Regions from separate parts of the Aeromonas enteropelogenes genome, predicted to be linked through region 1. Evidence: riboswitches for the same ligand, from Rfam matches in the RefSeq annotation. Region 1 holds a riboswitch; each other region holds the start of a gene.

Evidence for each region. A riboswitch is a leader RNA that binds a small molecule or an ion and turns the genes downstream of it on or off. The one in region 1 is predicted to bind cyclic di-GMP.
Region 2: it holds a riboswitch for cyclic di-GMP, as region 1 does, so the genes downstream of both, LA321_RS11090 (glycosyl hydrolase family 18 protein) here and pgaA (poly-beta-1,6 N-acetyl-D-glucosamine export porin PgaA) in region 1, are expected to answer to the same signal.
Region 3: it holds a riboswitch for cyclic di-GMP, as region 1 does, so the genes downstream of both, LA321_RS04655 (sigma-54-dependent transcriptional regulator) here and pgaA (poly-beta-1,6 N-acetyl-D-glucosamine export porin PgaA) in region 1, are expected to answer to the same signal.
Region 4: it holds a riboswitch for cyclic di-GMP, as region 1 does, so the genes downstream of both, LA321_RS11055 (glycosyl hydrolase family 18 protein) here and pgaA (poly-beta-1,6 N-acetyl-D-glucosamine export porin PgaA) in region 1, are expected to answer to the same signal.

The regions. Positions count from the first base shown of each region.
Region 1 covers NZ_CP083625.1:1,889,372-1,896,824, forward strand. The annotation lists gene pgaA (poly-beta-1,6 N-acetyl-D-glucosamine export porin PgaA) at 1-247, shown strand, start outside; gene pgaB (poly-beta-1,6-N-acetyl-D-glucosamine N-deacetylase PgaB) at 247-2,205, shown strand; gene pgaC (poly-beta-1,6-N-acetyl-D-glucosamine synthase) at 2,202-3,452, shown strand; gene LA321_RS08905 (hypothetical protein) at 3,439-3,753, shown strand; cyclic di-GMP riboswitch class I at 4,105-4,183, shown strand; gene pgaA (poly-beta-1,6 N-acetyl-D-glucosamine export porin PgaA) at 4,342-6,726, shown strand; gene pgaB (poly-beta-1,6-N-acetyl-D-glucosamine N-deacetylase PgaB) at 6,726-7,453, shown strand, end outside.
Region 2 covers NZ_CP083625.1:2,347,231-2,354,683, forward strand. The annotation lists gene LA321_RS11085 (ExeM/NucH family extracellular endonuclease) at 1-1,038, opposite strand, end outside; cyclic di-GMP riboswitch class I at 1,334-1,420, shown strand; gene LA321_RS11090 (glycosyl hydrolase family 18 protein) at 1,536-4,574, shown strand; gene LA321_RS11095 (chemotaxis protein CheV) at 4,714-5,658, shown strand; gene LA321_RS11100 (arylesterase) at 5,748-6,347, opposite strand; gene LA321_RS11105 (ABC transporter ATP-binding protein) at 6,458-7,153, shown strand; gene LA321_RS11110 (ABC transporter permease) at 7,209-7,453, shown strand, end outside.
Region 3 covers NZ_CP083625.1:999,766-1,007,218, forward strand. The annotation lists gene lfiI (lateral flagellar FliI-like assembly ATPase LfiI) at 1-174, opposite strand, end outside; gene lfiH (lateral flagellar assembly protein FliH) at 167-859, opposite strand; gene fliGL (lateral flagellar motor switch protein FliGL) at 872-1,900, opposite strand; gene fliFL (lateral flagellar M-ring protein FliFL) at 1,887-3,557, opposite strand; gene lfiE (lateral flagellar hook-basal body complex protein LfiE) at 3,635-3,961, opposite strand; gene LA321_RS04655 (sigma-54-dependent transcriptional regulator) at 3,965-5,332, opposite strand; cyclic di-GMP riboswitch class I at 5,475-5,562, opposite strand; gene lfhA (lateral flagellar biosynthesis protein LfhA) at 5,749-7,453, opposite strand, start outside.
Region 4 covers NZ_CP083625.1:2,336,794-2,344,246, forward strand. The annotation lists gene LA321_RS11045 (3-phenylpropionate MFS transporter) at 1-1,035, shown strand, start outside; gene LA321_RS11050 (hybrid sensor histidine kinase/response regulator) at 1,153-4,614, shown strand; cyclic di-GMP riboswitch class I at 4,815-4,902, shown strand; gene LA321_RS11055 (glycosyl hydrolase family 18 protein) at 5,005-7,453, shown strand, end outside.

The DNA of each region.
Region 1 (7,453 bases):
GGCGCGCTACCGCTTGCCGCTGGATGGCCGTCGCTCCCTGCTGCAAAGCCTCACCATGAGCGGCAATCACTACTGGCAGGAGGGCTATGGCAGCGATCAGGGCTGGCAGCTCAGCTATCGCCATGATTGGGTGCTCAGTCCTGCGCTGAGCCTTGGCTATGGTCTGGGCCGTCGTCAGGCCGTCTACGACGGCAACCGCGAGTATGGGAATTTTGTCTTCGCCAATCTGCAATGGAGTTTCATGTGATGAGACGCTGGCTTGCTCCTTTTTTTCTGTTGTTGACCCTGCTGCCCGGTCTCACCCAAGCGGCCCGCAAACCGGATGATTACGTGGTGCTCTGCTATCACGACATCGTCGATCTCAAGCTGACCCCCAACCTCAAGCTCTATCCCCAGACGATCCGGCGCGACACCCTGATCCGCCACTTCAACTGGATCAAGCAGCAGGGCTACCATCCGGTCAGCTTCCAGCAGGTGCTGGACGCCAGGGCGGGCAAGGCGCCGCTGCCGGACAAGGCGATCCTGCTCAGCTTCGACGATGGCTATGAGAGCTTCTACCGTCTGGTTTACCCCCTGCTCAAGCTTTACAACTATCCGGCCGTTTTTGCGCTGGTGGGCAGCTGGCTGGAGGTGGCGGATGACCAGATGGTCTCTTATGGCAACGACAAACTGCCCCGCAGCTATTTCGTCAACTGGCCGCAGATCCGCGAGATGCAGGCCTCCGGGCTGGTGGAGATCGCCTCCCACACCTTCGCTTCCCATTACGGGCTGCTGGCCAACCCGCAAGGCAACGTGCAACCGGCGGTGACCACGGCGGGTTGGAGCCAGGCCGGTTACGAGTCCATGGCCGCTTACCGGGCGCGGGTGAAGGCCGACTTCGACGCATCGGCTCGCCAGTTGAAGCAGCAGACGGGGCAGGCGCCGCGCATCATGGTCTGGCCCTATGGCGCCTTCAACGAGACGGCGCTGGATCTGGCCCGGGAGGCGGGCATGCCCTACACCTTCACCCTGGCCGAAGGACTCAACAAGGTGAACGACACGGGCAGCACCGTGCGTCGCTATCTGCTGGATGAGGACACCAGCCTCGAGACCCTGGACGAGATCATGGGAGGCAACACCTGGGAGCGGCAGGTGGAGCGGCTGGTACACGTGGATCTCGATTATGTCTATGACCCGGATCCCCGCCAGATGAACAAGAACATCGACATGCTGCTGGACAGGATCAAGGGCTACGGCATCACTACCGTCTACCTGCAGGCCTATGCCGATGACAACGGTGATGGGGTGGCGGAGGCACTCTACTTCCCCAACCGCCATATGCCGGTCAAGGCGGATCTGTTCAACCGGGTGGCCTGGCAGCTCAAGACCCGGGCCGGGGTCAAGGTGTATGCCTGGATGCCGGTGATGGCCTACGACATGGGGCCGAACCATGCCTATGTGACCGACAGCCGCACCGGTAAACCCGCCAAAGGGCAGTATCTGCGCCTCTCACCCTGGGATCCGGCCAGCCGCCGGATCCTGCTGGATATCTACGAGGATCTCGGCTTCTACACCAAGTTCGACGGCCTGTTGTTCCACGATGACGCCTTCCTCAGCGACTACGAAGGCCCCTTCCCCCTGGAGCGTACGCCGGCGGCCTTGCAGGCGCAGGGAGAGCGCAAGACCGACCTGCTGATCGACTTCACCATGGAGTTGCGTGATGCCGCCGCCCGTTACCGCCAGGGGGGGGCGGATGGCCTCAAGACCGCCCGCAACATCTACGCGACCCTGGTGACCGAGCCCGAGTCCCAGCAGTGGTTTGCCCAGAGCATGGCCGCGTTTGCCAAGGCTTACGACTACACCGCCGTGATGGCCATGCCCTACATGGAGCAGGCGAAAAATCCGGACGAGTGGCTGGCCAGACTGGCGGAGGATTCACTGGCCCAGGTGCCGGCCGATCGCCTGGTGTTCGAGCTGCAGAGCCGCAACTGGCGCACCGAGCAACCCATACCCGACGCCGAACTGGCGCGCTGGATGCAGATAATCCGGAGCAAGGGGGTGAACAACTTCGGTTACTACCCGGATGATTTTCACAACAATCAACCGGATCCCGCCGTGCTGAGGCCCGTCTTTTCGGTACAGACACAACCACAACCTGAATTGCAGGGAGGGGCACAAGGCGGCTCAATCCGCCAGGGGGCAGCGACCACGGAGGTGACGCGGTGAGTGATCTGCTGACGGGCATCGCCATGTTCACCCTGGCCTATCCGAGCGTGATGGCGCTGGTGTGGATCTGTGGCGGCCTCTACTACTACTTTCAGTGGGAGCGGCGGGATATCGCCCTGGCCAGAAAGGGGCTCGAGTTGCCCCGCTATCCCAAGGTGACCCTGATGGTGCCCTGCTACAACGAAGGGGCCAATGTGGAGGAGACCATAGGTCACCTGCTGCGCCAGCGTTATCCCGACTTCGAGGTGCTGGCCATCAATGACGGCAGCAAGGATGACACCGGCGAACGGCTGGATCGGCTGGCCAGGCAAGATGAGCGCCTCACAGTGCTGCATCAGCCCAACCAGGGCAAGGCCATGGCCCTTAACAACGGATTGGCGCTGGCCAAAGGGGAAATACTGATCGGCATCGATGGCGATGCGGTGCTCGACCATGAAGCCGCTCGCTGGATGGTGAAGCATTTTCTCGACAGTCCCAAGGTCGGCGCCGTCACCGGCAACCCCAGGGTGCGTACCCGCTCCACCATCATCGGCAAGATCCAGACCGGGGAGTTCAGCTCCATCATAGGCCTCATCAAGCGGGCCCAGCGCATCTATGGCACCGTCTTCACCGTCTCCGGCGTGGTGGTGGCGTTTCGCAAGTCGGCGGTGGAGGCGGTCGGCGGCTGGAGCACCGACATGGTGACCGAGGATATCGACATCAGCTGGAAGCTGCAGCTCGCGGGCTGGCTCATCCACTATCAGCCCCAGGCGCTGTGCTGGGTGCTGATGCCCGAAACGGTGCGGGGTCTCTACAAGCAGCGGTTGCGCTGGGCCCAGGGCGGGGCCGAGGTCTTCCTGCGCTATGGCTTGCAGGCGCTGCGTTGGCGCAATCGCCGTTTCTGGCTGCTGTTGCTGGAGTATCTCTCCAGCGTCGCCTGGTGTTACAGCATGCTGATGCTGGCGGTGAGCTGGCTGCTCAACCCCGAGCTGGAGGGGTTGGCAAGGGGACACCTGTTCCAGTGGACAGGTGTGATGATGACCGGCATCTGCCTGCTGCAGTTCTCCGTCAGCATCTTCATCGACAGCCACTACGACAAGAGCATGGCCCGCAGCTTCATCTGGTGTGTCTGGTATCCCCTGATCTACTGGCTGCTCAATCTGGTGACTGTGATCGTCGCCGTGCCCAAGGCCATTTTGCGCCGCCGTGGTCAGTTGGCGGTCTGGGAAAGTCCCGACAGAGGAGAGTCGTTCCGTGACAAAGCATAAGCTGGCGCAGGAGATGATCATCCGCAATGGCACCCGGCGTAGCTGGCGTTACCGTATGCGGGATATGTTGATCCTGCTGGTGACCTGGAGTGGCTGGCTGTTTCTGGTGCTGCAGCCTTGGTTCAGCTACCTGGAGACGGGGGCGGAGGGAAACTTCATCGGCTCGCTCGATATGGTGGAGGTGGGGCAGCTGTTTCTGGCGCTGCTGTTCGGCATCTTCCTGCTGATCCACTCCTGGGCCAAATACAACAAGTTGTTGTACCGCCTGATGCGAAAGCGGGCGGCGCAACAGGACAAGTAAGTGAGAGGGGCCATGGGCCCCTCCGCCATTTTTGCGATTCATCAATGGCGGGCTCAAGGCCTGTTCACTGAATTATTGTTGTCGCCTTGCTACTGACCTGTGTTGCCTGGCCGCAACCACTGCCGGTTAAAAACGTCCTTGGGGTATTGGCGAGATATCGCCTTGCAATGGGACGACGCTGTTTCCTCTTCATGCCCCATTTCGCTGCTTATTATCACTCGAATTAATCACTCAAGATAAAGTGCGGCATAGCCGAGAATTAGTGGTCTTTTATTATGCCTGTAAGGGCAAAAGATAGCTTGTTGATACATTTATTATTATTGTTGATTAATAATTGTGCTTTGGCACAATGAATTTCATAGCCACTCCCGATGTGAGTCGGGTTCGGAAAGCCACAGATCTCCGTTTGCGAGATAGCTGGGCCGCACAAGGAAAGGTGTCGGCGTCATGGCCACCCTGATTACCCTCGAAGTTACTACAGAGGTGAGTCAGTCACTCTGCTCACCAGGCAGTATCGGTCACATCTGTCTATCTGCTTGAACGCTCAAGAGCGATGCTGCCCTCGTTTGTCATGGGGGAGTGTGTCGAATGAATAGTTATTTCTGGTTGTTGGCCCTGTGCCCTCTGCTGGCCTGTGCCAATGAAGTGGATCGCCAGCGGGAGGCCTGGGTACTCCAGGCCCGGGCTGGGAATCTCGAGTCTGCAGCAAAGGGACTCGATGCCCTCTACCGCCAATCCGGTGATCGCAAGGTGCTCGATGATCTGATCGCCGTGCAGCTCTGGCGCGGGGATCGCAAGGGGGCGCTGGCTGCCTGTGCCCCCTGTGATTTCAAGCCCATCGCCAACAGCACTCTGGAAGGGGTGGCCCGCGCCGCCCGGGACGAGGGGCGCTATTTTGAAGCCATCAGCTACTACAGCATCCTGCAAAGGCGCGATCCCGCCAATCCCGACGGCTGGCTCGGGCTGCTTCTGACCGCCAGCGATCAGGGCAATCACGAGTTGGCTCGTCAGGTGGCCGATCAATATGAAGCCCGTTTTGGTCGCGATCGCGCCATTCTCGACGCCCGCATCAATGCGGCCCGCCAGCAGGACGACGCCATGGGAGAGTTGCTGGCCCGTCAGCAGTGGCTCGAGCTGGAGCCCGGCAATCCCGATCAGGTGCTGGCGCTCTATCGGGTGGCGGTCAGTCTGGGCGCCGGTCCGGCTGCGGTCGATCTGATGGAGCGTCATCCCGCCCTGTTCAAGCCGGTGGACAGGCTCTGGCTCGACTATTACCAGGCAACCAACCTGCTGCGACATTCAACCCAGGGAGGGGAGCCTGCCCAGATCCGCCGATCCCTCACGCAAGCCCTGCGACTACAGGAGGGGCTGGTTGTCCGCGCCCCCCCTGATCATGTGCTCCACATCAGCGCCCGGCGGGATCGGGTGGTGACCCTGGTTGCACTCGGCGAGTTTGAACGGGCAGAGCGGGAGTCCGCCATCCTGCAAGGTGAAGGGCCGCTTCCCGACTATGTGCAGGAGGCGCGCGCCGATGCCCTGGCCGGGCTGGGGAGAACGGCTGAGGCTTCGGCTCTCTATGAACGTCTTGCCACTCCCGCGCGGGAGAAAGACAGAGAGTTGCTGGAGAAGCGTTTCTACACCTACACGGATGCAGAGCACTACGATGCCGCCCAGGCGTTGCTGGACGGCTGGCAGGAGCCTCTGACCCGCTGGGATTTCACCGGTAACCAGCGCATGGCCAACGATGACTACGAGAAGCTGCTGCAACTGCAAACCCTGCTGCAGGCCTGGCGGGGTCAGGCCGAAGAGGCGGAGGCGCGGCTGGCACGCTTGTTGGCTACGGCGCCGGCCAACCCCTGGCTCTGGTTGCAGATGGGGGATATCCGGCGCTGGCGCGGTCATCCTGATGGAGCCGAGCAGGCCTACAGAGAGGCGATACGCTGGTTGCCGCCGATGCAGCAGGTTCAGGCCGCGCCGGGACGCCTCCATGCCCGGCTCGACCGGGGGGAGTGGCAGCAGACGCCACAAGCGGTGCGAGCCCTTGGCAACCTGACCCGGGATCGCCGGGAGCTGCAACAACGGCTGGCTCTGGAGCAGGCCCCCATGCTCACGACCGAACTGACCCACGGTCGCAACGAAGGAGGCTCGGTACAGGCGAGCCGGGAGTGGTATTACGAGGCCAGGGTATACAGCGGGCGCAGCGATGCAGGTCATCGCTTGTTTGCACACCATCAGGGCAGTTTTGGCGACTATGAGGAGCAAGGGGAGAGAGCCGCCTACAGCGGGATCGGGGCCGAGATCTCCTTCTATCCGCTGCTGCTGACCCTGGAAGGGGGGGCGGGCAGCGAGCTCAACCACAAGGGCTACCTGTGGAGCCGTCTCGACTGGCGGCTGGACGATCAGTGGCAACTGGGGGCCGCCGTCAATCTCAACAGTGCCGACACCCCGCTGCGAGCCCTGGCGCGGGGCCACTACGCCGATCAATACCTGCTGGATCTTGGCTGGCGCCGGGACGAAACCCGTGAGGGCGGCCTGCGTCTCGAGCGCATGGACATAGACGATGGCAACCGGCGGCTCACTGCCTCCGGCTGGCTGCGCCAGGATCTCTGGCGCCGGGATCGCTGGTGGTTTGACGGCACCCTGCGGGCCGCCACCTCCCGCAACGAGGAGGTGGACGCTGACTACTTCAACCCCTTGAGCGATCGCAATCTGGAGCTGGAACTGGCGGCGCGCTACCGCTTGCCGCTGGATGGTCGTCGCTCCCTGCTGCAGAGCCTCACCATGAGCGGCAATCACTACTGGCAGGAGGGCTATGGCAGCGATCAGGGCTGGCAGCTCAGCTATCGCCATGACTGGGTGCTCAGTCCTGCGCTGAGCCTTGGCTATGGTCTGGGGCGGCGCATGGCCATATACGACGGGCATCCCGAGTCGGGCAATTTCGTCTTCGCCCATCTGCAATGGAGCTTCATGTGATGAGACGCAAGCTTGCTCACCTTATCCTTATCTTCTGCTGGCTGGTGTCGCCGTTTGCAGGTGCCGCTCGCCAACCCGACGACTACGTGGTGCTCTGCTATCACGATATCGTCGACCTCAAACTGACCCCCAACCTCAAGCTTTACCCCCAGACGATCCGGCGCGACACCCTGATCCGTCACTTCAACTGGATCCGGCTGCATGGCTATCAGCCGGTCAGCTTCCAGCAGGTGCTGGACGCCAGGGCGGGCAAGGCGCCGCTGCCGGACAAGGCGATCCTGCTCAGCTTCGACGATGGCTACGAGAGTTTCTACCGGCTGGTTTATCCCCTGCTCAAGCTCTACCGCTATCCGGCCGTGCTGGCGCTGGTGGGCAGCTGGCTGGAAGTGAACGAGGGAGAGATGGTCTCCTACGGCAACGACAAACTGCCTCGCAGTTATTTCGTCAACTGGCCGCAGATCCGCGAGATGCAGGCCTCCGGGCTGGTGGAGATCGCCTCCCACTCTTTTGCCTCGCACTACGGCTTGCTGGCCAACCCGCAGGGCAACGTGCAACCGGCGGTGACCACGGCGGGCTGGAGCCAGGCCGGTTACGAGTCCATGGCCGCTTACCGGGCGCGGGTGAAGGCCGACTTCGACGCATCGACTCGCCAGTTGAAGCAGCAGACGGGGCAGGCGCCGCGCATCATGGTCTGGCCCTATGGCGCCTTCAACGAGACAACGCTGGC
Region 2 (7,453 bases), 460 kb from region 1:
AGCCTGATCCTGGCACAGTACGTTGAGGGCACCGCCCACGCTGGAGTGGCTGGTGAAGTAGTTGAGCACGTTGAAGCTGCCGATCCGCAGATCCGAGCCTGTAACGCGATCCGGTGCATTCTGGCGATCGTTGTCACTGGTGCGCAGCAGATCTCCTACGGTGATGGTCTGCTCCCGGGGGATGATGAGGCGATACTCGCCGAAGCTGTAGCCCACCATGGCCTCCAGATTGACCGGTGCATCGCCGATCCGCAGGTAACCCTGCTCCGGCTCCCAGGCGGGCAGCCAAGGCAGCGTGCCGTTGGCGGCCTTGAAGTCCGATTCGAGGAACACCCGGTTGCCGGCATTGGCGGAGGCCTGTGCCTTCGCCTCGCTGCTGCCAGCCACATGCTGCTGGGTTGGCTTCATCAGCGGTGCCTGATGGGCGAGCACCAGGTTGTTGCGTCTGGCGGCATAGTCATAGCTGAAGTTGCGGCTCACCTTGAGCAGGCTGTCGGCATCGAGGCGCACCCGCATCCCTTCGTGGCGCTCCAGGGACCGTGCGAGGTTTTCCCCTTCCAGTACCCGCAATGGCACGGCGGCCGGAGCTTGCGTCTGGGTCAGGACCTGCAGGCGCGGGGTTGTGCCGTCAAACACGGGCTTGAGCTGGGTGTGGCCAAAATACTCCTCGACCCTGGCCTCCAGGCAGACTTCGGCGCCCGGCTTGATGTCCGGGGACTTGCTGGCGAAGTTCTTGTCGTTCAGATAAACAAAGATGCCGTCCGACGTCTGGGGATTGCCATCGCCCTGCACATCCAGCAGGTAGAACCCCTTGTTGAGGCTCTCGCCAAGGGCGGAGACCACGGCCTTGACCGTGACGCTCTGGGGGCTCACGAAGCTGTCGTCGGGCACCAGGGGGCTCTTGTCGCCACTGCCCTGGATGGCGGGGACAGGAGTTAAGGACGCATCGGCCGGGCAGGTGAATCCAGCCGCGTAGAGAGACGGGGACGCAAGCGCCAGCCCCACGGCCAGCGATAGCAGGGTACGTGTACCTTTCATAGGTGTTCCTTTTTTATTTTTGCCAGTATTTCCATAGCCTTGGCTCCTTGACCAAGGGCGCGCATTGTCACATTTCCGGCATGTCATACCAGTGAGCCAACGCACATAACCGGGATGTCGGCGCCTGAGACATCCCTTTTTTTGACTTGGCTAACACACTGAAATAAATGATAAAAATGTTATCTGTGTGCGCGATTGGAGCCAGGTGGCCGGCGTCGGTCACATAATTTTCTTTGAAAATGAAGATTGAGACTCTGGTGGTTAATTCCTATACTTGATCCGTTCCTAACGGAACCCAGGTAAAGGGCAAACCGGTAGCGATGCCGGGACGCAATGCCTCCGGTCTGTCTGGGTAGTCAAGACAGATAGCGGGGTTCCCCTGGGTGACAGTCGTGTCTGTGGCGCGTCCATCGCCAGTTGTCTGCACCTATCACGCAGGTTGCGATTGTTCTTTGTCCTGGTGACCCATGCCAAGACAAAACAAGGAAGATAACAATATGCAACAAACCCTAAGGCCCAGCCGGCTCGCCATGCTGGTGGCCCTTGCTGCCATGCCCGCCTGGGCGCTGGCGGCGTACCCTGCCTATCAGGCCGGCACGGCCTACAAGGCTGGCGATGTTGTCAGCAACGTCGGCAACCTCTACGAATGCAAGGAATTCCCCTACTCCGGCTGGTGCGGTGCGTCTCCCTATCACTACGAACCCGGCGTGGGTTCGGTCTGGGGTGATGCCTGGAAACTGTTCAGCGAGGGGGGCGGTAATCCGGATCTGGGGCTCGTCGTCAGCTCGCCCGCCGTTGGCAGTGCATTTGACGAAGGGGCAGAGGTTGCGCTGGCGGTGACCCTGAGTGGCAACAGCAGCGCGCTGGCGAAGGTCGAGTATCTGATCGATGGCCAGCCGGTGGCGCAAGTGAGCGCCTCTCCCTGGTCAGCCAGCTGGGTCGCCAGCGGAGTGGGGGCCCATCAGCTCAAATCCCGGGCGCTGGACAAGGACGGCAAGGTGCTGAGTGAGGCGGACGCCAGTTTCAGCATCAATGCCGTGGTGGCGCCAGAAGCGCCCAAAGTGAACATCAGCAGCCCGGCCAATGGTGCCAAGGTGACCCTGGGCCGCAGCGTGGCGGTGAGCGGCAATGTGACCGACGCCAACAACGATGTCGCCAAAGTCGAGCTGTTTGTCGATGGCAAGAAGGTAGGAGAGGACACCAGCGCGCCCTGGCAGGTAAGCTGGATCCCGCAAGCCAAGGGGGCGGCGGCACTCAAGCTGGTGGCGACCGACAAGGCAAACCTCACTGGCGAATCTGCTCTGGTCGACGTGCAGGTGGAAGAGGCGGCCCTGCCACCCACCGGTGGCAACCTCTCCTGCGATATCCGCCAGATCTACCGCCCGGACGGCTACGAGTGCATGGGGGATGACCATGCCCGCCGGGTCATCGGCTACTTCACCTCCTGGCGCACCGGCAAGAACGGCCTGCCCGCCTATCTGGTCAACGATATCCCCTGGGACAAGATCACTCACATCAACTATGCCTTCGCGGCGGTGGATGAACAGAGCCATACCATCAAGGTGGATGACTCCGCCACCAAGATGACCTGGGACGGAGTGCCGGGCGCCGAGATGGATCCCGAATTCGCCTACCAGGGCCACTTCAACCTGCTCTCCAAATACAAGAAGCAGTACCCGGACGTGAAGACCCTGATCTCGGTCGGTGGCTGGGCCGATACCCGCGGCTTCTACACCGCCACCACCAAGGGCGACTGCTCGGTCAACACCGCCGGCATCAACGCCTTTGCCGACTCGGCGGTGAGCTTCATCCGCCAGTACGGTTTCGATGGTGTGGATGTGGACTACGAGTACCCCACCTCCATGAAGGATGCGGGCAACCCGAACGACTTCCCGCTCTCCAACCAGTGCCGCGCCAAGTTGTTTGCCAACTACGAGGTGCTGATGAAGACCCTGCGGGAGCGGCTCGACAGCGCCGGCACCGAGGATGGTCGCAAGTACATGCTGACCATTGCCTCGCCGGCATCGGCCTATCTGCTGCGCGGTATGGAGAACTTCCAGGTCACCCAGTATCTGGATTACGTCAACCTGATGACTTATGACTTCCACGGTGCCTGGAACCACTTCGTCGGTCACAACGCGGCCCTGTTCGACAACAATGCTGACCCCGAGCTCTCTCACTGGGGCGTCTATACCCAGACCCAGTTCGGCGGTATCGGTTATCTGAACGCGGCCTGGTCTGCCCACTACTTCCGCGGCGCCCTGGCCGCCGGCAAGATCAACGTGGGTGTGCCCTATTACACCCGCGGTTGGCAGGGGGTGAGCGGTGGTACTCACGGCCTGGGTGGCAAGGCGGCCTTGCCGAGCCAGAACGAGTGCCAGCCGGGCACGGGTGGCAGCACGATTCCGTGCGGCAATGGGGCGGTCGGCATCGACAACATCTGGCACGACCTTGACAAGAACGGCAAGGAGATCGGCGGTGGCGCCGTGCCCATGTGGCATGCCAAGAACCTGGAGCACGCAGCCAGCCTCGGCATCACTACGCTGCCCAGTTATGGCACGGCCTGGGGTCTGGATCCCAACAATCCGGCGCACGTGATGCAGGGGCAATATGTCCGTTACTACGATGACAAGGCCCATGCGCCCTGGCTGTGGAACGAACAGAAGAAGGTATTCCTCTCCACCGAAGATGAAGAGTCCATGGGCCACAAGCTCGACTACATCATCAAGCGCGGCCTGGGCGGCGTCATGTTCTGGGAGATGGCGGGTGACTACGCCTTCGATCCGGCCAAGAACGAGTACGGCATGGGCAGTACCCTGACCACCCTTGCCTACGAGAAGTTTGCCAAGGCCGCGCCTTACAACACCCAACAGAACGATCTGCCGGCGCCGAGCGCCCAGCTCGACATCCAGGTCAGTCTGTATGGCTTCAAGGAAGGGGACTCCAACTACCCGATCAACCCGAAACTCAAGCTGGTCAACAAGTCGACCCAGACCATTCCGGGCGGCGCCAGAATCGAGTTCCTGGTCCCCACCTCCACCTCTGACACCATCACGGATCAGAGTGGCATGGGGCTCAAGGTGGTCGAAAGCGGTGGCAACGACAACTCGGAAGGCATCGCAAACGAGAAGGACTTCCACAAGGTGGCCATGAACCTGCCGGGCTGGCAGACCCTGGCACCGGGAGCCGAGGTGGAAGTGGCGATGACCTACTATCTGCCGGCCGCCGGCGTACCGAGCGGGATGCGCATCATCAGCGGCAGCCAGACCATAGGTCTCAAGGCCGAGTTCCCGACCCTGCCCGAAGCGGTGCTGGGCACGGGTGGCACAGGTGGCGGTGGTTCCGATGGTTCTACCTGCAGCAGCCAGAACGTGGATCCGGCCTCCTACCCGGCCTACCCGAGCTGGCCGCGCGGCGATCACGCCAGCGGCGGCGATCGCATCACCCACAACAAAGCGGTGTGGCAGGCCAACTGGTGGACCAGCAGTGAACCCAAAGCCGGCGACGGCAGCTGGAAGTCAGTCTGTAGCTATTGATTTTAAAATCAATGTGATAAGTGAGGCTTCGGCCTCACTTTTTTTGTCTGATTGGTCGCTCTGCTGGAAAAAGCGTCTGCCTTTCCTGGCCGCTGCTCTCTATAATAGAGTCGATTAATAATCAGATGGATGTCAGCATATGGCGAGTATATTGGATTCAGTTGATCAACGAACCCAGCTGGTGGGCGAAAACCGCCTGGAGTTGTTGATGTTCCGCCTCGGCACCCGCCAGATGTTTGCGATCAACGTCTTCAAGGTGAGGGAGGTCGTCAAGCTGCCCCACCTCAACAAGATGCCGGGTTCCCACCACAACATCAGCGGCGTGGCCAATATCCGGGGTACCTCGATTCCGGTCATTAACCTGCGCAGCGCCATCGGCATGCGCCCCATGCCCATCGATAGCGAATCCAACCTCATCATCACCGAATACAACCGCACCATTCAGGGCTTTCTGGTGGGGCAGGTGGCCAATATCGTCAATATGACCTGGAAGGATATTCTGCCGCCGCCGCGTTCCGCTGGGCGGGCCAACTACCTGACCGCCATCACCCGGATCCCGGAGGATGGGGTCGATCAGATCGTCGAGATCATCGACGTGGAGAAGGTGCTGGCGGAGATCATCACCTATGACATCCGCATCTCGGAAGAGGTGCTGGATCGGGAGATCCTGCCCGAGATGCACGGTCGCAAGGTGCTCATCGTGGATGACTCCAGCACGGCCCGCAATCAGGTGCGTGAAACCTTGGGGCAGCTTGGCCTTGAGGTTATCGAGTGTCAGGATGGCTTGCAGGCCCTCACCCTGCTCAAGGGGTGGTGCGATGCGGGCAAGAAGGTGACCGACGAGATCCTGCTGATGATCACGGATGCGGAGATGCCGGAGATGGACGGCTATCGCCTGACCCACGAGGTGCGCAGCGATGCGCGCATGGCCGACCTCTTCATCACCCTCAACACCTCCCTGAGCGGCAACTTCAATGAAGCCATGGTCAAGAAGGTGGGGTGTGACCGCTTCATCTCCAAGTTTCAGCCCGACTTGCTGGTCGGAGTGGCGCAGGAGCGTCTGCGCCAGGTGCTGGAGCAGTAAATTTCGTGTGTCTTTGATAAAACAAACATCCCGCCCTGGCGGGATGTTTGTTTATGGGGAGGAAGTCGGTATGAAGGACGGGTTAGGCCTCAGCGCTCTAACAGAGGCTCGATGAAACGGGCCACCTTGTCGCGGATTTGCGGCTGGGCGGCTGGCGTCGGATGGATGCCATCGTTCATCATGAGTTCAGGGCGCAGCGCAATATCATCCATGAAGAAGGGGAGCAGCGGCAGTTTGTTGGCCTCGGCCAGTTCCGGGAAGATCTGCTCGAACTGGCGCAGATAGCGGGCACCATAGTTGCGCGGCAGCTGGATCTGGGTCAAGGCCACGCGCGTCTGGTTGGCCTTGGCCAGGGCAATCATGTCGGCCAGGTTCTTGCGGGTGATGGCCGGCGCGAAGCCGCGCAGGCCGTCATTGCCCCCCAGCTCGATCAGCAGCCAGTCCGGCTGGTGTTCTTTCAGCAGGGCGGGCAGGCGGGCCAGTCCCCCCTGGGTCGTTTCGCCGCTGATGCTGGCGTTGATCAAGGAGTGCACAGCCCCTTCATTTTGCCACTTCTGGTTGAGCAGGGCAGGCCAGCTCTGCTGAGCCTGCATCTGATAACCGGCACTCAGGCTGTCCCCCAGCACCAGCAGGGTCTGGGCCTGAACGGATGAAATCAGGAAACAGAGGGCAAACAGAATACGCGCCATAACATCAACTCCCTTCAGTGATTGGCATTAAAAAAGGACAAGGGCCTGCACAGGGTGCCGACACTCTATGGTGACGGTCACCAAGGCCCTGAATAAACAGGATACGCAGCATGAGTTCAACACCCATTATCGTCGTCAGGGGCCTGGGCAAATCGGTTCGCCTCGGCCAGGAAAGCCTCACCATCCTTGAAGGGATCGATCTGCAAGTCAATAGCGGTGAGACGGTGGCCCTGGTGGGGGCGTCTGGATCGGGCAAATCCACCCTGCTGGGGCTGCTGGCAGGCCTCGATCTGCCGAGCCAGGGGGAGATAGAGATCCTCGGCAAATCCCTCGGCGAGCTGGATGAGGAGGGGCGGGCGCGGCTGCGAGCCGAGCAGATCGGTTTCGTATTCCAATCCTTCCTGCTGCTGCCCACCATGACAGCCCTTGAAAACGTGATGCTGCCGGCCGAGCTGCGCGGCGAGCGGGAGTGTGAACAGAGGGCCCGCGAGCTGCTGGCGGCGGTGGGCTTGAGTGAACGGTTGCACCATCTGCCACCCCGCCTCTCCGGTGGCGAGCAGCAGAGGGTCGCCATCGCACGAGCCTTCATGACCCGGCCCAGCCTGCTACTGGCTGACGAGCCGACTGGCAACCTCGACAGCAAGACGGGCGAGAAGGTGATAGAGCTGTTGTTCGAGCTCAACCGCAAGCACGGCACGACCCTGGTGGTGGTGACCCACGACCACGAGCTGGCCCGGCGCTGCCAGCGCCAGATCGTGATGGCGGCCGGACGGTTGGAAGGGGCAGCCGAAGGAGTGGAGGCATGAGACGATCCGGGATGGCATGCCAGCCTGTTTGGCCAGTAAATGGAGGTCACGGGGAATGATGCAGTGGCGACTGGGATGGCGACTGCTTCGTCGGGAGGGATTCAACGGCGAGTTGCGCTGGTTTGTGCTGGCGCTGGCCCTGAGCGTGGCCTGCGTGCTGAGCGTGGCGCTGGTGGCCGATCGGCTTGATGCCGGCCTCAAGGCATCGGGCCGCGACTTTATCGGGGCGGATCGGGTGCTGCGCACCGCCACGGCCATGCCGGATGGCTGGTTGCAGCAGGCAAAAAATGACGGATTGGC
Region 3 (7,453 bases), 890 kb from region 1:
GGGAGCCCCGCCGGCCGTGCTGACCCGGCAACGCTGCCCCATCACCAGCTGGCAGCCCACCACTTCAAGGGTCAGCCCGGTGACTCGCACCAGGCGACCATAACGACGAAAGGAGGGCAGCTCATCGAGGTTGTCGAGCGCCGAGGTCAGCGCCCGCTGCAGAGCGTCATGCATCCTGGGTGACGCTCAGCGAGCTGTTGACCTGCTCGATGCAGGCCGTCAGACGGGTGCTGGTACTGACTTCCACCACGGCAGCCCGGGTCTCGATGCGGGCGTCGCCCACCGCCAGGGCCGGATCCACCTGCAGGGGCCACCCTTCGCAACGGGTCACGCCCTGCTCCAGCAGACGTTCGCGATCCCCTTCGTTGAGGTAGATCACCAGCTCTTCGGGATCGGCTGGCAGGGTCGCCAGCGCCTGTTCCACCTGATGCAACACCTGCTGCGGGTTGAGGGTGAACTCGGCCATGATGACCCGCCTCGCCACCTGCTCCACCAGCTGGGCGATCAACGCCTTCTGCTGCTGCATCTTCTCCTGGGTCAGGGCGCTCCACTGCTCCTGCAGTTTGGCAAAGGGAGCCATCGCCTTCTCGAACTCGGCACGCCCCTCTGCCAGCCCCTGGGCAAAGCCCCGGGTCTGTCCCTGTTGCAGTCCCCGACTCTCCCCCTCCTGCAGGCCGCTGGTCAGGCCCTGCTGATAGCCGGTCTGATAGCCTTCATCATGGCCCTGCTCCAGCCCCTGCTGATAGCCGTATTCGAACTGTTCCTGCTGGTTCTGGGCCTCTTCGCCACTCTGGCCCAGGGCCGGAAAGCGGTACAGACGGGTCGCCCCAGGCTGCAACTTGCGCAGATGGTGACTCATGGTTGCCTCCTGTTAGCTGACCGTGGGCTCTTCGAACAACATGAACTCGATCTCGCCCTGCTCGACCAGTTCGCGCACCAGTTGCATGACCTCGGTGCGGGCCTGTTCGACCTTGCGCAGGGAGACGCTGCCCTGATTCTGGATCTGGTCGTCGAGCGCCTGGGCCATCCGCTTGGGCATGGCGCCCAGCACCACCTTGCGGAAGCTGGCCTCGGTATTCTTGAGCGCCAGGGCCAGCAGCTCGCTTGGCAGCTCCTGTACCAGACGCTGCAGGGTTTCGTCGCTCTGGCGGCGCAACGCCATGAAGTCGAACATGTTCTTCTCGATCTCGATGGCCATCTCGCCATCGTGTTCGCGCAGCAGGGAGAGCATCTGCTCCTTGTTCCCCTGATAACGGTTGAGAATATCGGCGACCTGGCGAACCCCGTTGACCTTGGCACCGGCCTGATCGGCTACATAGGCCAGGCAGCGCTCCAGAGTCAGACGCAGCTCGCCCAGCACATGCTCGCTCACCGTGCTGAGGCCGGCGACCCTGACCAGCAGGTCGTCGTGAACCGAGCCCGGCAGGGCATCGAGTACGGCCGAGGCGGTCTGGGGTGGCAGGAAGGCCAGCAGTACCGCCTGCATCTGGGGGTGCTCGTTGCGAAAGAAGCGGGCCAGCACGTCGGCCGGCACCCACTGCAGACGCTGGATATCCTGGCTCATCACGTCGCCATACAGGCTGTCGAGCAGGCTGCGGGAGAGAGACTGGCCGAGGGCCAGATCCAGGGTCTGTTCCAGATACTCCCGCGATGCACTGCCGATACCGCTCTGCTCGCGGTACTGGTTGAAAAACTGCTGCAGGGTCCAGCGCGCTTCCATCGAGCTGACGCCGGGCAGCCCCGCCATCTTGGAGATGAGGCGCTGCACCTCGTCCCGGGAGAGCTTCTGCATCACCTTGGCGGCCGCCTCCGTGCCCATGCTCAGCAGCAGGATGGCGGCCTTCTCGAGGTCGTCGATGTCAACATCGACCGCATTCTGGTTCAGGTTAACGTTGTTCATTGCCACTCACCCATGTTCTGATCACTTCCGCCACTCTGGCGGTGTCCTTCTCAACCAGCAGCTGGAGGTGCTTGAGCTGGACCTCCAGCTCCGAGCCAGGCTCGGGCAGCGAATCCATGTCGACGGCGGCGAAGTGCGGCTGGCCGGCACCTTCCGAGCGGATCAGGCTGTTGGACATGGCCGTCGCCGCCTCATCCTCTTCATCGCCGCTGCGGCGCATGGCGAGACCGACGGTCGGTTCCTGCTCCTCTTCCTGTTCCACCGTCTCATCGACCGGCTGCTGGGTACGCACCAGATGCTTGACCAGAGGACGGATGCCGAAGAAGACCAGTGTCAGGCCCAGCAGACCGCCAACCAGATAGCGCAGGGAATCCTGCCAATAGGGGGTTTCCCACCAGCTGGACTCGGGGATGGTGACCGCCGGGGCGCCGGTGAAGCTGAACACCTGCAGGCTGATCTGGTCACCGCGCGTCTGATCGAAACCGACGGCGCGTTCCACCATCTGGCGGATCTGCTCGAGCTGATCGGCATTCCAGCCCTCCTTGGGGGCAATCTGCTGGTTAAGCAGCACGGAGACGTTGATCTTCTCCAGCCGGCCCTGCTGATAGCGGGTATGTACTATGGTGCGGCTGTTCTCGTACTGCTTGGTGACTTCCTGACGCTCGGTACGCGCATCCCCCTTGGAGGGCGCCTCCTTCTCCTTGCCATCCTCGGCCGCATTGGCGGTCGTCTCCGGCGGACGATTGGAGAGGGCCCCCGGAATGCCGAGTGCCAGGGAGTCGATGGTCTTGTCGGACTTGCTGGACTCACGGGTCAGCACGCCGGACGGATCGAGCTGCTGCTGGGTCTCTTCCACCGCATTGAAATTCACATCCGCGGCGATCTGCACCCGGAAGTTGCCGTTGCCCAGCATGGGGATCAGCATGTCGTTGGCCCGCTGACGGATGTATTGCTCCAGCTTGCGGGTGTACTCCATCTGCTGCACGCTCTGCTTGCCGAACGTGGCCTTGTCGCCCACCTCGGCACTGAGCAGCTGGCCGGCCTGATCGACCACGGTCACGGCGCCGGGCTTCATGCCGGAGATGCTGCCCGCCACCAGGTTGGCGATGGCCTCGACCTGACCGGGCTCGAGGGACTGGCCCGGCTGCAGATCCAGCATCACGGAGGCGCTGGGCTTCTCTTCATCCCGACCGACGAACAGGGTCCGCTTGGGGATCGCCAGATGTACCCGAGCACTGCGGATCGCATCGAGAGAGATGATGGTTCTGGCCAGCTCCCCTTCCAGGGCATGGCGATAGCGTGCCCCTTCCATGAATTCACTGGTGCCGAGACCCGTCACCGCATTGAGCCCTTCCAGCCCGGCGGGCATGGCGGCACGCACCCCGCGCGCGGCCAGCGCCATGCGCACAGGAGCCAGCTGGTGTTCAGGCACCAGGATCTGCCCTGAGCTCTTCTCCAGCCGGAACGGTATCTGCTCCTTTTCCAGCATCTCCATGATGTTGGCGGTGTCGTACAGTTCCTGCTTGCCGTAGAGCGGGACGTAATTCTTGCTGGAGGTCCAGAGGATCACCACTATGGTGCCGGCGACGATGGCAGCCAGCAGCGCGATGGTCAAAATGGATTTGTTGTCGCGGGATAGATTGCGCCAATGCCGCAATCCCTCTTGCAACCTGTCTTTCAGCGAGCCGTCCTGTTCCCCCGGCCTGGATGTCACGAGTTCAGTCATCTGTTACCTCAGAGCGGCATGCGCATGATGTCGTCAAACCCGGTCATCAACTTGTTGCGCACCTGCATCAGGGCGGAAAAGCTGAGGCCGGCCTTTTGACTCGCCACCATGGCACCCACCAGATCATCGCTCTGGCCGGTATCGACAGCAGCCATCAAGCGGGACGAGACATTCTGCTGCTCGTTGACGCGACCGATGACATCCTGCATGGCGTTGCTGAAGGAGACTTCCGGCGTGCCGTTTGACTCGATGGAAGGCGCCTGGCTGGCGACACGCTGCATCTCCTGCATCTGCTGCAGTAGTGTTACTTGTGATGACATCATTTCAATCTTCACTCTTTATCCCTCTGCTTGAATCTGCCGTTCGATATCAATGCCTTGCTCACGCATTGCCGCCAGCTTGTATCGCAATGCCCTGGTCGTCATCCCGAGCGCATCCGCGGTACGGGTACGATGGCCACGAAAGCGACGCAAGGTTTCCAGTACGAATTGAAATTCCGCATTGCGGCGGGTCTCGCTCAACCCGTCGCATGACCCCACCAGGTCAACAGGCGCACTCTCGTCATCCTGCTGATCGATGGGCAACATCAAATCGATCGCCTGTATATGCAAACCCCGAGCCATGATCAACGAACGCTGGATGACATTGTCGAGCTCGCGCACATTGCCAGGCCATTGATAAGTAACCAGTTGCCGGGCGGCGGCCTCGCTCAGACGGTAGCCCTGACCGGGGGCATGCTGCTCGATGAAAAAGCGGGCCAGCGGCAGGATATCTTCCGGCCGCTCACGCAGGGCGGGCCAGCTGATGGGCAGCACATCCAGCCGATAGAAGAGGTCTTCGCGGAACTGTCCTTCCGCCACCAGGGTGCGCAGTTCCTTGTTGCTGGCGGCGATGATCCGCACGTCGAGGGAAATGGTCTGGTGGCTACCGAGGCGCTCCACCTCTTTCTCCTGCAGAACGCGCAGCAGCTTGGTTTGCAGGGGCAGGGAGAGTTCGGAGATCTCGTCCAGCAGCAGGGTCCCCCCCTGGGCCAGCTCGAACTTGCCGGGCTGGGCACTGGTGGCGCCGGTGAAGGCCCCCTTGTTGTGACCAAACAGGATGGATTCCAGCATGGCTTCGGGGATTGCCGCACAGTTGATGGCGACGAAGGGCTTGCCCGCCCGGCAGGACATGTCGTGGATATAGCGGGCGAGGCACTCCTTGCCTGTGCCCGACTCGCCGCCGATCAGGATGGTGGCACAGGTCTTGGCCGCTCGCCGTGCCAGCTGGAGTACCTGCAGGCTCTTGTTCGAGACGGCGACCAGGTTCGGGATCTTCTGGCGCAGGCGCAGGCCACACTGAATGGTTTCCAGCAGTTGTTGGGCACTGAAGGGTTTGACAATGTAGTCGATCGCGCCGGCACACATGGCTTCGGCAGCCAGATTGGCCTGGTTCTCGTTGACCAGAATAATAGAATCAACACCGGCAAACGATTTCAATATTCCGGGGCCAGCTTCCGTCATGGCATCCATGTCAAATAAGATGAGACCCGTGCGATTTTTATTAACAAAATCGCCAACCTTATTTACTGAATTAACCCTGACTACCGGATATCCATGCCCTGACAATATGTCTGCAGTGTGACAAGTTGCAGCAAATTCCGGCTGCACTAACAAAATAGGCAGGTTCGAGACATGATGTTCCCGTATTTCATCAAATACGGGCATATTATTATCATTCATTAATGTCAGACACCCTTGCTGATGGATTTAGCAATAAACCAAGCATGAGTCGTCAAAACGCGCACCCACAGTCCAAAAAAGGACCGTGTTATTAAAGTAAAACCATGATAACCAAGATGATTGGCTGTCTGGCAACCCCGCTGTCATAAGCATTACTGCTGTTAGACCGGTAGCTTTGCGTCCTGACTTTTCAGTTCAGTTTGCCCTTGTCCTGTGACAACCCTTTCAGGGATGAGGCGCCTGGAAGAGGCGAATCCATTCAGTGTCGGACACTAATGATATATTAGTGTTCAACACGACGAAAATTGTCAAAAGCTGTCACATAATAACTTCTTTAAATTGCATAGCAAGTAAGCATGCGGAAAAAAAACTTCCCACAGGAATCCCTTCCTGAACATAAATTATCCAAGAGTGCCTATTACTTCGACTCTTAAATCTTCGGGAACCTCATTATATGAGAGTACTTTGAGGCCTTTGGCGAAAGAACGGGCATATCGGGCCATTAATGGCCTCAATTGCGGCATGACTACCAATACGGGGGCATGACCCAGCTGCTGCAACTGCTCCTTCACCAACGGCATGTTTTGCTGCAACTGGCCAAGCAGCTGGGGATCGACCGGGAAGCTGTCCAGCTGGATCTTGCCCTGCTGCTGGGCCTGGTTCATGGCGGCCAGCAGGGTCTGCTCCAGCCGATCGTCGAGGGTGAAGGTAGCCAGCACGTCCCGCGCGCCGATCGACTGGCGGACGATCTGCCGTTTCAGGGCGCAGCGCACATCGGAGGCGAGCAGAACCGGATCCTTGGTCAGCTCGCTGGCGTCGAGCAGGGTGGTCGCTATGGTCCGGATATCGCACAGGCTGACCTGATCCTTGAGCAACTGGCGGAAAACCCGCAGCTGCTGCATCTGGGTCAGCGCCTGATTCAGCTCCTCTGCGAGACGGGGAGACTGGTTGGCCAGGAACTGGCCCAGCTTGCCCACCTCGTCATGACCAAACAGGGTATCGAGCTGCTCGCGCAGCAGCTTGCTGGCGTGGGTCGCGATCACGGTGGCCGAGTCCACCACCGAATAACCCAGGTTGAGGGCCTTGGCCTTCTGTTCCGGCGAGATCCAGACCGCACTCATGCCATAGGCAGGATCCTGGGTCAGCTCACCATCCAGAGAGCCATAGGTCTCACCGCTGCTGATGGCCATCAGCCGCTGGCAATCCACATTGCCCCCGGCCAGCGACACGCCGGAGAGCTTGATGCGGTATTGATCCGGCTGGAGCTGCAGGTTGTCCCGCACCCGGATCTCCGGCAGCAGGAAGCCATACTGTTCGGAGAGGGTCTTGCGAATGCCCCTCACCCGGGCCAACAACTCGGCCCCCTTGTCCTGCTCGGCCAGCGGCACCAGGCGATAACCCAGCTCGATGGCCACCGCATCCACGGTCGGCAGATCGCTCCAGTCCAGTACCTGCTGTTCAGGCTGGGTCAGCTGGCGACTCAGTTCCTGGACGGCGTCCAGATCCGGTTGCTGCACACGGCGCTTGCTGACACTCCAGCCTGTCCAGGCCAGCACGGCAGCAAAGCTGAGGAAGGCCAGCATCGGCATGCCCGGCACCAGACCCAGGATCAGCATGATGGCGGCGGCGGTATAGATGACGCGGGGGGACGCCAGCACCTGCTGTCCCACCTGCTCCGACATCTCACCCTCATCGCTCACCCGGGTCACTATGATGGCGGCAGCCGTCGACATCAGCAGGGACGGGATCTGCGCCACCAGACCATCACCAATGGTCAGCAGGGCGAAGCGCTGGAACGCCTCTCCCACCGGCAGCGCATGCTGGAAGATACCGATGGCCAGACCGCCCACCAGGTTGATGATGAGTACCAGCAGGCCGGCGATGGCATCGCCGCGCACAAACTTGGAAGCACCGTCCATCGCACCGTAGAAGTCCGCCTCGCGGGCGATCTCCTCGCGGCGGATCCTGGCCTGATGCTGATCCAGAATGCCGGCATTGAGATCCGCATCGATGGCCATCTGCTTGCCGGGCATGGCATCCAGGGTGAAACGGGCCGACACCTCCGAGATCCGCTCGCCCCCCTTGGTGATCACCACGAAGTTGATG
Region 4 (7,453 bases), 450 kb from region 1:
AGCGCCGAGATGATTGGTCTCTTGCTGGGGGCGGGGATGGCGATCCGCTTTGCCGGCAACCTGATGGTGATGGGGCAGATCAAGGGGGCGGGTCACCTGCTGCCAGTGACGCGGCTGCTCTCCCTGCTCAGTCTGCTGGCGTTTCTCGGGTTTTATCTCAGCCACAACCTCTGGTGGCTGGTGGCGCTGACCCTGGTGGCGAACTTTATCTACCCGACTCTGATGCCGGTGGGGGAGGCGCTGGCTACTCGCATGGTGGTGCAGGCCCATCTCGACTATGGCAAGGTGCGCCTGTGCGGCTCCTTCGCCTTTATTGTCGCCTCCACCCTGGTGGGGGCCCTGGTGGGCAATTTTGGCAGCGACTGGATCTTGCATACCATGGTGGCCGGCTTGTTGCTGATGCTGCTGCTGAGCTGGTTGCCGATCCATCCGGTGCCACAGGATATTCAGGGCGAGCGGGAGCGATCCTCCCTGCTGGATACCCTGAGATCTCCCCAGGTGCGACGTTTCTTGTTGATCACCGCCCTCCTGCAGGGCAGTCATGCCGCCTACTATGGCTTCAGCGCCATCTACTGGAAGGCGCAGGGCTACAGCGGTACCACCATAGGTTATCTGTGGGCGCTGGGGGTGGTTGCCGAGATCTGCATGTTCGCCGCCGACAAGCGCTTCCTGCAGCGCTACGGGGCCCAGATGTTGTTCACAATCGGTGCCATCGGATGTGTGGTGCGCTGGACCCTGCTGGGCGCCTCGACCGAGATCTGGGTGCTGGTGCTTGGGCAGTTGCTGCACTCGGTCACCTTCTGTGTCAGTCATCTGGGGGCGGTACGCTTCATGACGCGAATGTTGCCCGCCGAGCAGATGATCCCCACACAGTCTCTCTATGCCGCCATTGGTCTCGGCATGACGGTGGCCGCGTTGATGGCGCTGTGCGGCGTGTTGTTCGAGCCCCTCGGCGGCAGCATCTTCTTCCTGATGGTGCTGGTGGTGCTGCCAGTGTTCTTCTTGCGTCTCAGGCCACAAACGGTGGCTGCCTGATGGGGACGTACGGGGCAGGAGGGCCATGTGCTTATCCTGCCCCCATGACTTTTGACCGCCGTCTCTCTAGACTGGCGGTGGTTTGAACCAATTTCCAGGATGGACAAGGGGTTATAGATGCACCAGGGATGGCTGCTGATCGGATTGTCGCTCGCCTATCTCGGCTTGCTGTTTTTGATCGCCTTCGTGGCGGACAAGCACAAACGCCACCGGCTCAAGGGGCAACCCCTGCTCTACAGCTTGTCGCTGGCGGTCTATTGCACCTCCTGGACCTTCTTCGGGACGGTCGGACAGGCCAGCGAATCCCCCTGGTCGCCGGTGCCCATCTATCTTGGCCCCATGCTGGTGTTCCTGTTTGGCTGGCGCCTGCTGGCCCGCCTCATCCTGGTGGCCAAGCGCGAGCACATCACCTCCATCGCCGACTTTATCGCCGCCCGTTACGGCAAGTCCCAGCATCTGGCCATGGTGATCGCGCTGATCGCCATCATGGGCATACTCCCCTATCTGGTATTGCAGCTTAAAGCCATCGTCACCGGGCTGGATCTGCTGATGGTCAACTCGGTGCCTGCCGGCCCCGCTGGCAATACCGCCGAGCTGGCCCTGGGCGTCACCCTCTTATTGGCCCTGTTCAGCATACTGTTCGGCACCCGCCATCTGGATGCCACCGAGCATCACAGGGGCATGGTGGTGGCCATCGCCTTCGAATCCGTGGTGAAACTGCTGGCCTTTATCGCGGTGGGGGGCTTCGCCCTCTGGCTCATCCTGAGTCAGCCGAGCCCGGAGCACACCCGGGTTGCCAGCGATTTCCTGGATGCCGTGGTGTCCGTCTCGCCCGGCAATCTGCTGGAGCTGGCCATCTATACGGTGCTGGCCATGTGCGCCGTCATCTGCCTGCCGCGCCAGTTCCATGTGACCGTGGTGGAGAACAACCAGGGCCAGGATCTGCACTGGGCGCGCTGGATATTCCCCCTTTATCTATTTGCGATGGGGCTCTTCATCTGGCCGCTGGCGCTGGCAGGCAAGCAGTGGGTGGGGGCGGACATGGCCTCCGACACCTATGTGATCAGCCTGCCGATGGCCCTCGGCTTCGACGGCATGGCGATGCTGGCGTTTCTCGGCGGCACCTCTGCGGCGACCGGCATGGTGATCGTCTGCACCATCGCCCTGGCCATCATGGTGAGCAACGATCTGGTGCTGCCGGTGCTGTTGCGCCGCTTCTGGCAGCAGGGGCGGGACGAGCGGCTGGTGCGTCTGCTGCTGCGGGTGCGCAGGGGGGCCATTTTGCTGATCCTGCTGGCGGCCTGGGGGCTCTACCTCTGGCTTGGTGATCTTACCAGCCTGTCGCGCATCGGCTATCTGTCGTTTGGCGCCGTGGCCCAGTTTGCTCCCGCCCTGCTGCTCGGCCTCTACTGGCGACACGGCAATCGCAAGGGGGTCTATCTTGGCCTCGCCCTCGGGGTCAGCCTCTGGTTCATCACCCTGCTGGCGGAGAGCGGCCTGCTGGCCGGTTCGCCGCTGGAGGCCCTGCTGGCCCCTCCCGACTGGCCCGCGTTTCGCGATCTGAGCCTGGGGGCCTGGTGCATCTTCCTGAGCCTGCTGCTCAATGTCATCGGCTATGTGGCTGGCTCCCTGCTGTCGCGGGCGGCGGTGAGCGAGCGGTTGCAGGCGGCCAACTTCGTCGGCAATGCCAGCCGTGATACCACGGCCCTCTATCAGGCGCGGGTCTCGGTCAAGGAGCTGGAGATGCTGGCGGCTCGTTTCGTCGGCTCGAGCCGGGTCAAGCGCGCCTTTGGTCGCTTCGCCGGGGAGCATGGCGGCACCCTGGCGCCCCAGATGCAGGCCTCTGCCGAACTTATCGCCCACACCGAGCGGCTGCTGGCGGGGGTGTTTGGCACTTCGTCGGCCCGGCTGGTGCTTGCCTCGGCCCTGCAGGGGCGCAACATGCAGCTCGAGGAGATCGCCACCATAGTGGACGAGGCTTCCGATGTGTTTCGCTTCAACCGCGGCCTGTTGCAGGGGGCCATCGAACACATAGGGCAGGGGATCTCGGTGGTGGATCGGGAGCTCAAGCTGGTGGCCTGGAACCGGCGTTATATAGAGTTGTTCCGCTACCCCCCCGGGCTTATTCAGGCGGGGCGCCCCATCGAGGAAATCATTCGCTACAACGCCCAGCAGGGGCTGTGCGGCCTTGGTGACATCGAGGATCAGGTGGCCCGTCGGGTCGCCTTCATGAAGAAGGGGAGCGCCCACATCTCGGCCCGGGAGCGCCCCGACGGCCGGGTGATCGAGATGCAGGGCAACCCCATGCCGGCCGGCGGCTTCGTCATGACCTTTACCGACATCACCCCGTTTCGCGACGCCGAGCGGGTGCTGCGCGAAGCCAACGAGTTGCTGGAGGCGCGGGTGGCCGAGCGTACCCACGAGCTCTCCGAGCTCAACCGCCAGCTGCTGCTGGTGAACCAGCAGGTGGAGCGGGCCAACCACTCCAAGAGCCGTTTCCTCGCCGCGGTCAGCCACGATCTCACCCAGCCGCTGAATGCGGCCAAGCTGTTCACCTCCTCCCTGCTGGAGATGTTGCCCGGTGAAGGGGAGCCGGCCCGCATCGCCCGCCATATCGACGATGCCCTGGGGGCGACCGAGGATCTCATCAGCGATCTGCTCGACATCTCGCGCCTCGAGGCGGGCAAGTTCAAGGCCAGGAAGCTCGACTTTGCCCTGCGCGAGGTGTTCGACAACCTCAAGGCTGAGTTTGGCGTGTTGGCCCAGGCGGGGGAGATCCACTTCTCGGTGGTAGAGAGCAAGCTCGCCGTTTACAGCGACGTGCGTCTGCTGCGCCGGGTGCTGCAAAACTTCCTCACCAATGCGTTTCGCTACAATCCGGGCGGCCGGGTGCTGCTCGGTTGTCGCCGGGTGGGGGACAAGGTGCGCATCGAAGTGTGGGACAACGGTCCCGGCATTCCGCAGGACAAGCAGGAAGCGATCTTCGACGAGTTTTCCCGCCTCGATCACTCCCGCACCACCCGGGAGCAAGGGCTTGGATTGGGGCTAGCCATCGCCCGCGGCATCTCGCTGGTACTGGGTCATCAGCTCACATTGCGCAGCTGGCCGGGAGCTGGCTCGGTGTTTGCCATCACCCTCAATCAGGCGACCCGCCCGGTCACGCCCCAGTTGCCGGTGGCGCCCGTGGTGCGCGACAGCCAACTGGAGGGGGTGCGGGTCCTCTGCATCGACAACGAGCGGGATATTCTGGTGGCGATGGCCTCCCTGCTGGAACGCTGGGGCTGCGAGGTGCGTTGTGCTCTCAATCAGAGCGAGGCCGAGGGGATAGTGGCGGAGGGCTTCGTGCCGAGGCTGGTGCTCTCCGATTACCACCTGGATGACGACAAGACGGGATTGCAGGCACTGGATGGGCTGCAGCAGGCTCATGGGGACCATATCGGTGGCATCATCATCAGCGCCGATCGCAAGAGCGAATTGCAGGCGCAGATCCGCGAGCAGGGTTATGGCTACATCAGCAAGCCGGTCAAACCGCTCAAGTTGCGTGCCCTGATGAACAGCCTTTTATTGCCGCCGCAGTGAGCAGGCTCACAAAATTAATCAAATCATGAAACTGTTCGGTGCGATATGAAGGGGCGGGAATGGCGAGGATTGCCGCATCAATCCTCACCAAATCATGCTTTTTGCCAAACCTGAGTCCCATCTCCTGTCATTTCTGCTAGGTAGCGGTCCGGATTGCCCCCCTCTATAGTCGGGGGGCGATTTTTTATGTCGCGAATGAAGTGTGTTAAGGGCAAACCGATTGAAAAATCGGGACGCAAAGCTTCCGGTCTAAGGGTCAGCAGTACCTAAGATAGCGGGGCCACCACAGGTCGTTGTGCTCCTTTTGCCAAGGAGGAGCTGCTGTCTGCATTACCTGTCAGGGGCGTCGCCCTTTTCGTTGCAAACATAACGAGATAGGGAAATACAACAATGCCAAGTCCAAAACCAACCATGCTGGCTCTCGCGGTCGGTCTCTTCTGTGCATCTTCCGCCTACGCCGCGCCGCCCGGCAAAGCCACCATCGGCTGGGGTCCCACCAAGTTTTCCATCATCGAAGTGGATCAGGCCGCGACCTCCTACAACAACCTGGTCAAGGTGAAGGATGCCGCCGATGTCGAGGTGAACTGGAATCTCTGGAGCGGTGATCTGGGCCAGACCGCCAAGGTCCTGCTCGATGGCCAGGAGGTGTGGTCCGGCCCCTCCGCTGCGTCCGGCAGCGCCACCTTCAAGGTGAAAAAAGGGGGGCGTTACCAAATGCAGGTGGCTCTATGCAACGCCGATGGCTGTACCCTCTCCGACAAGAAGGAGATAGTGGTGGCCGATACCGACGGCAGCCACCTGGCCCCGCTCAAGACGTCACTGCAGGAGAACAACAAGCCTTACGCCAACAAGTCCGGCAAGGTGGTCGGTACCTACTATGTGGAGTGGGGCGTCTATGGCCGCAAGTTCACAGTGGACAAGATCCCGGCCCAGAACCTGACGCACATCCTCTACGGCTTTACCCCCATTTGCGGCGGGGATGGCCTCAACGACAGCCTCAAGGAGATCGAAGGAAGCTTCCAGGCGCTGCAACGGGCCTGTGCCGGCCGCGCTGACTTCAAGGTGGCGATCCACGATCCCTGGGCTGCCGTCCAGATGCCGCAAAGCGGCCTGACCGCCCACGATGAGCCCTACAAGGGCAACTTCGGTGCCCTGATGGCACTCAAGCAGGCCTACCCGGATCTGAAGATACTGCCGTCCGTGGGGGGCTGGACCCTCTCCGATCCCTTCTACTTCCTCGGTGACAAGACCAAGCGCGACACCTTCGTCGCCTCGGTGAAGGAGTTCCTGCAGACCTGGAAATTCTTCGACGGCGTGGATATCGACTGGGAGTATCCGGGTGGCCAGGGTGCCAACCCGAAACTCGGCAGCCCGACCGATGGTGCCACCTATGTGGCCCTGATGAAGGATCTGCGCGCCATGCTCGACGAGCTGGAAGCCCAGACGGGTCGCAAGTATGAGCTCACCTCCGCCATCGGTGCCGGTGGCGACAAGATTGAAGACGTGGATTACCGCGCGGCCCAGCAGTACATGGATCGCATCTTCCTGATGAGCTACGACTTCAACGGCGGCTGGAGCAATACCGAGCTCGGCCACCAGACCAACCTCTACCCGGCCAGCTGGGATCCCGATACCAAGTACACTACCGACAAGGCGGTCAAGGCGCTGTTGGGGCAAGGGGTCGAGCCCGGCAAGCTGGTGGTGGGCGCGGCCATGTATGGCCGTGGCTGGACCGGTGTGAGCGGCTATCAGGCCGGCAACCCCTTTACTGGTACCGCGACCGGCAAGGTGAAGGGGACCTGGGAAGATGGAGTGGTGGACTATCGCGACATCGTCAACAACCGCATGGGCAGCGAGTGGGAGAAAGGCTACGACGAGGTGGCCGAAGGGCCCTACGTGTTCAAGGCGTCGACCGGCGATCTCATCACCTATGACAACGACCGCTCGGTCAAGGCCAAGGGGCAATACGTGCTGGCCAACCAGCTCGGCGGCCTCTTCTCCTGGGAGATCGATGCCGACAACGGTGACATCCTCAACGCCATGCACGAGGGGCTGGGCCACGGCGAGGGCATCACGCCGCCGGCCAACAAGCCGCCGGTGGCCAATGCGGGCAGTGATCTCGGCGTCACCGGCCCGGCCGAGGTGACCCTCAATGGCGCTTCTTCCCATGATCCGGAAAGCGGTGCCCTCACCTACAGCTGGAAGCAGGTATCAGGCCCGCAGGCCACCCTGCTCGACGCCAGTCAGGCCAAGGCCCGGGTAGTGCTCGATGGCGTGACAGCCGACATCAATCTGGTGTTCGAGCTGACCGTCACCGACGATCAGGGACTCTCGGCCAGCGATCAGGTGGTAGTGACCAACAAGGCGCCCCAGCCCAACCTGCCACCCGTGGTAACGGTACCGGCCAGTGCGACCGTGGAGTCGGGCAAGCAGGTGACCATCAAGGCCAGCGTCTCCGATCCCAACGGCGATGCCCTGACGTATCAGTGGAGCGTACCGGCTGGCCTCAGTGTCGCCGGGCAGGATAGCCCCACTCTGGTGGTGACCGGTCCGAGCGTGACCAGTGACACGGCTTATGACCTGACTCTGACGGTATCCGATGGTGCCCTGGATGCCAGCGCCAGCAGCCGGCTCACCGTCAAGCCCGCCAGCACGGGTGGCGGTTGCGAGGTCAGCGATCCGGATGCGGCCAACTGGCCAGCCTGGCAGGCGAGCCAGACCTACAACAGCGGGGACAAGGTAAGCCACAACCAGCTGGTGTGGCAGGCCAAGTACTGGACTCAGGGCAATGAACCGAGCCGTACGAGCGACCAGTGGCTGCTGGTGAGCAAGGTTCAGC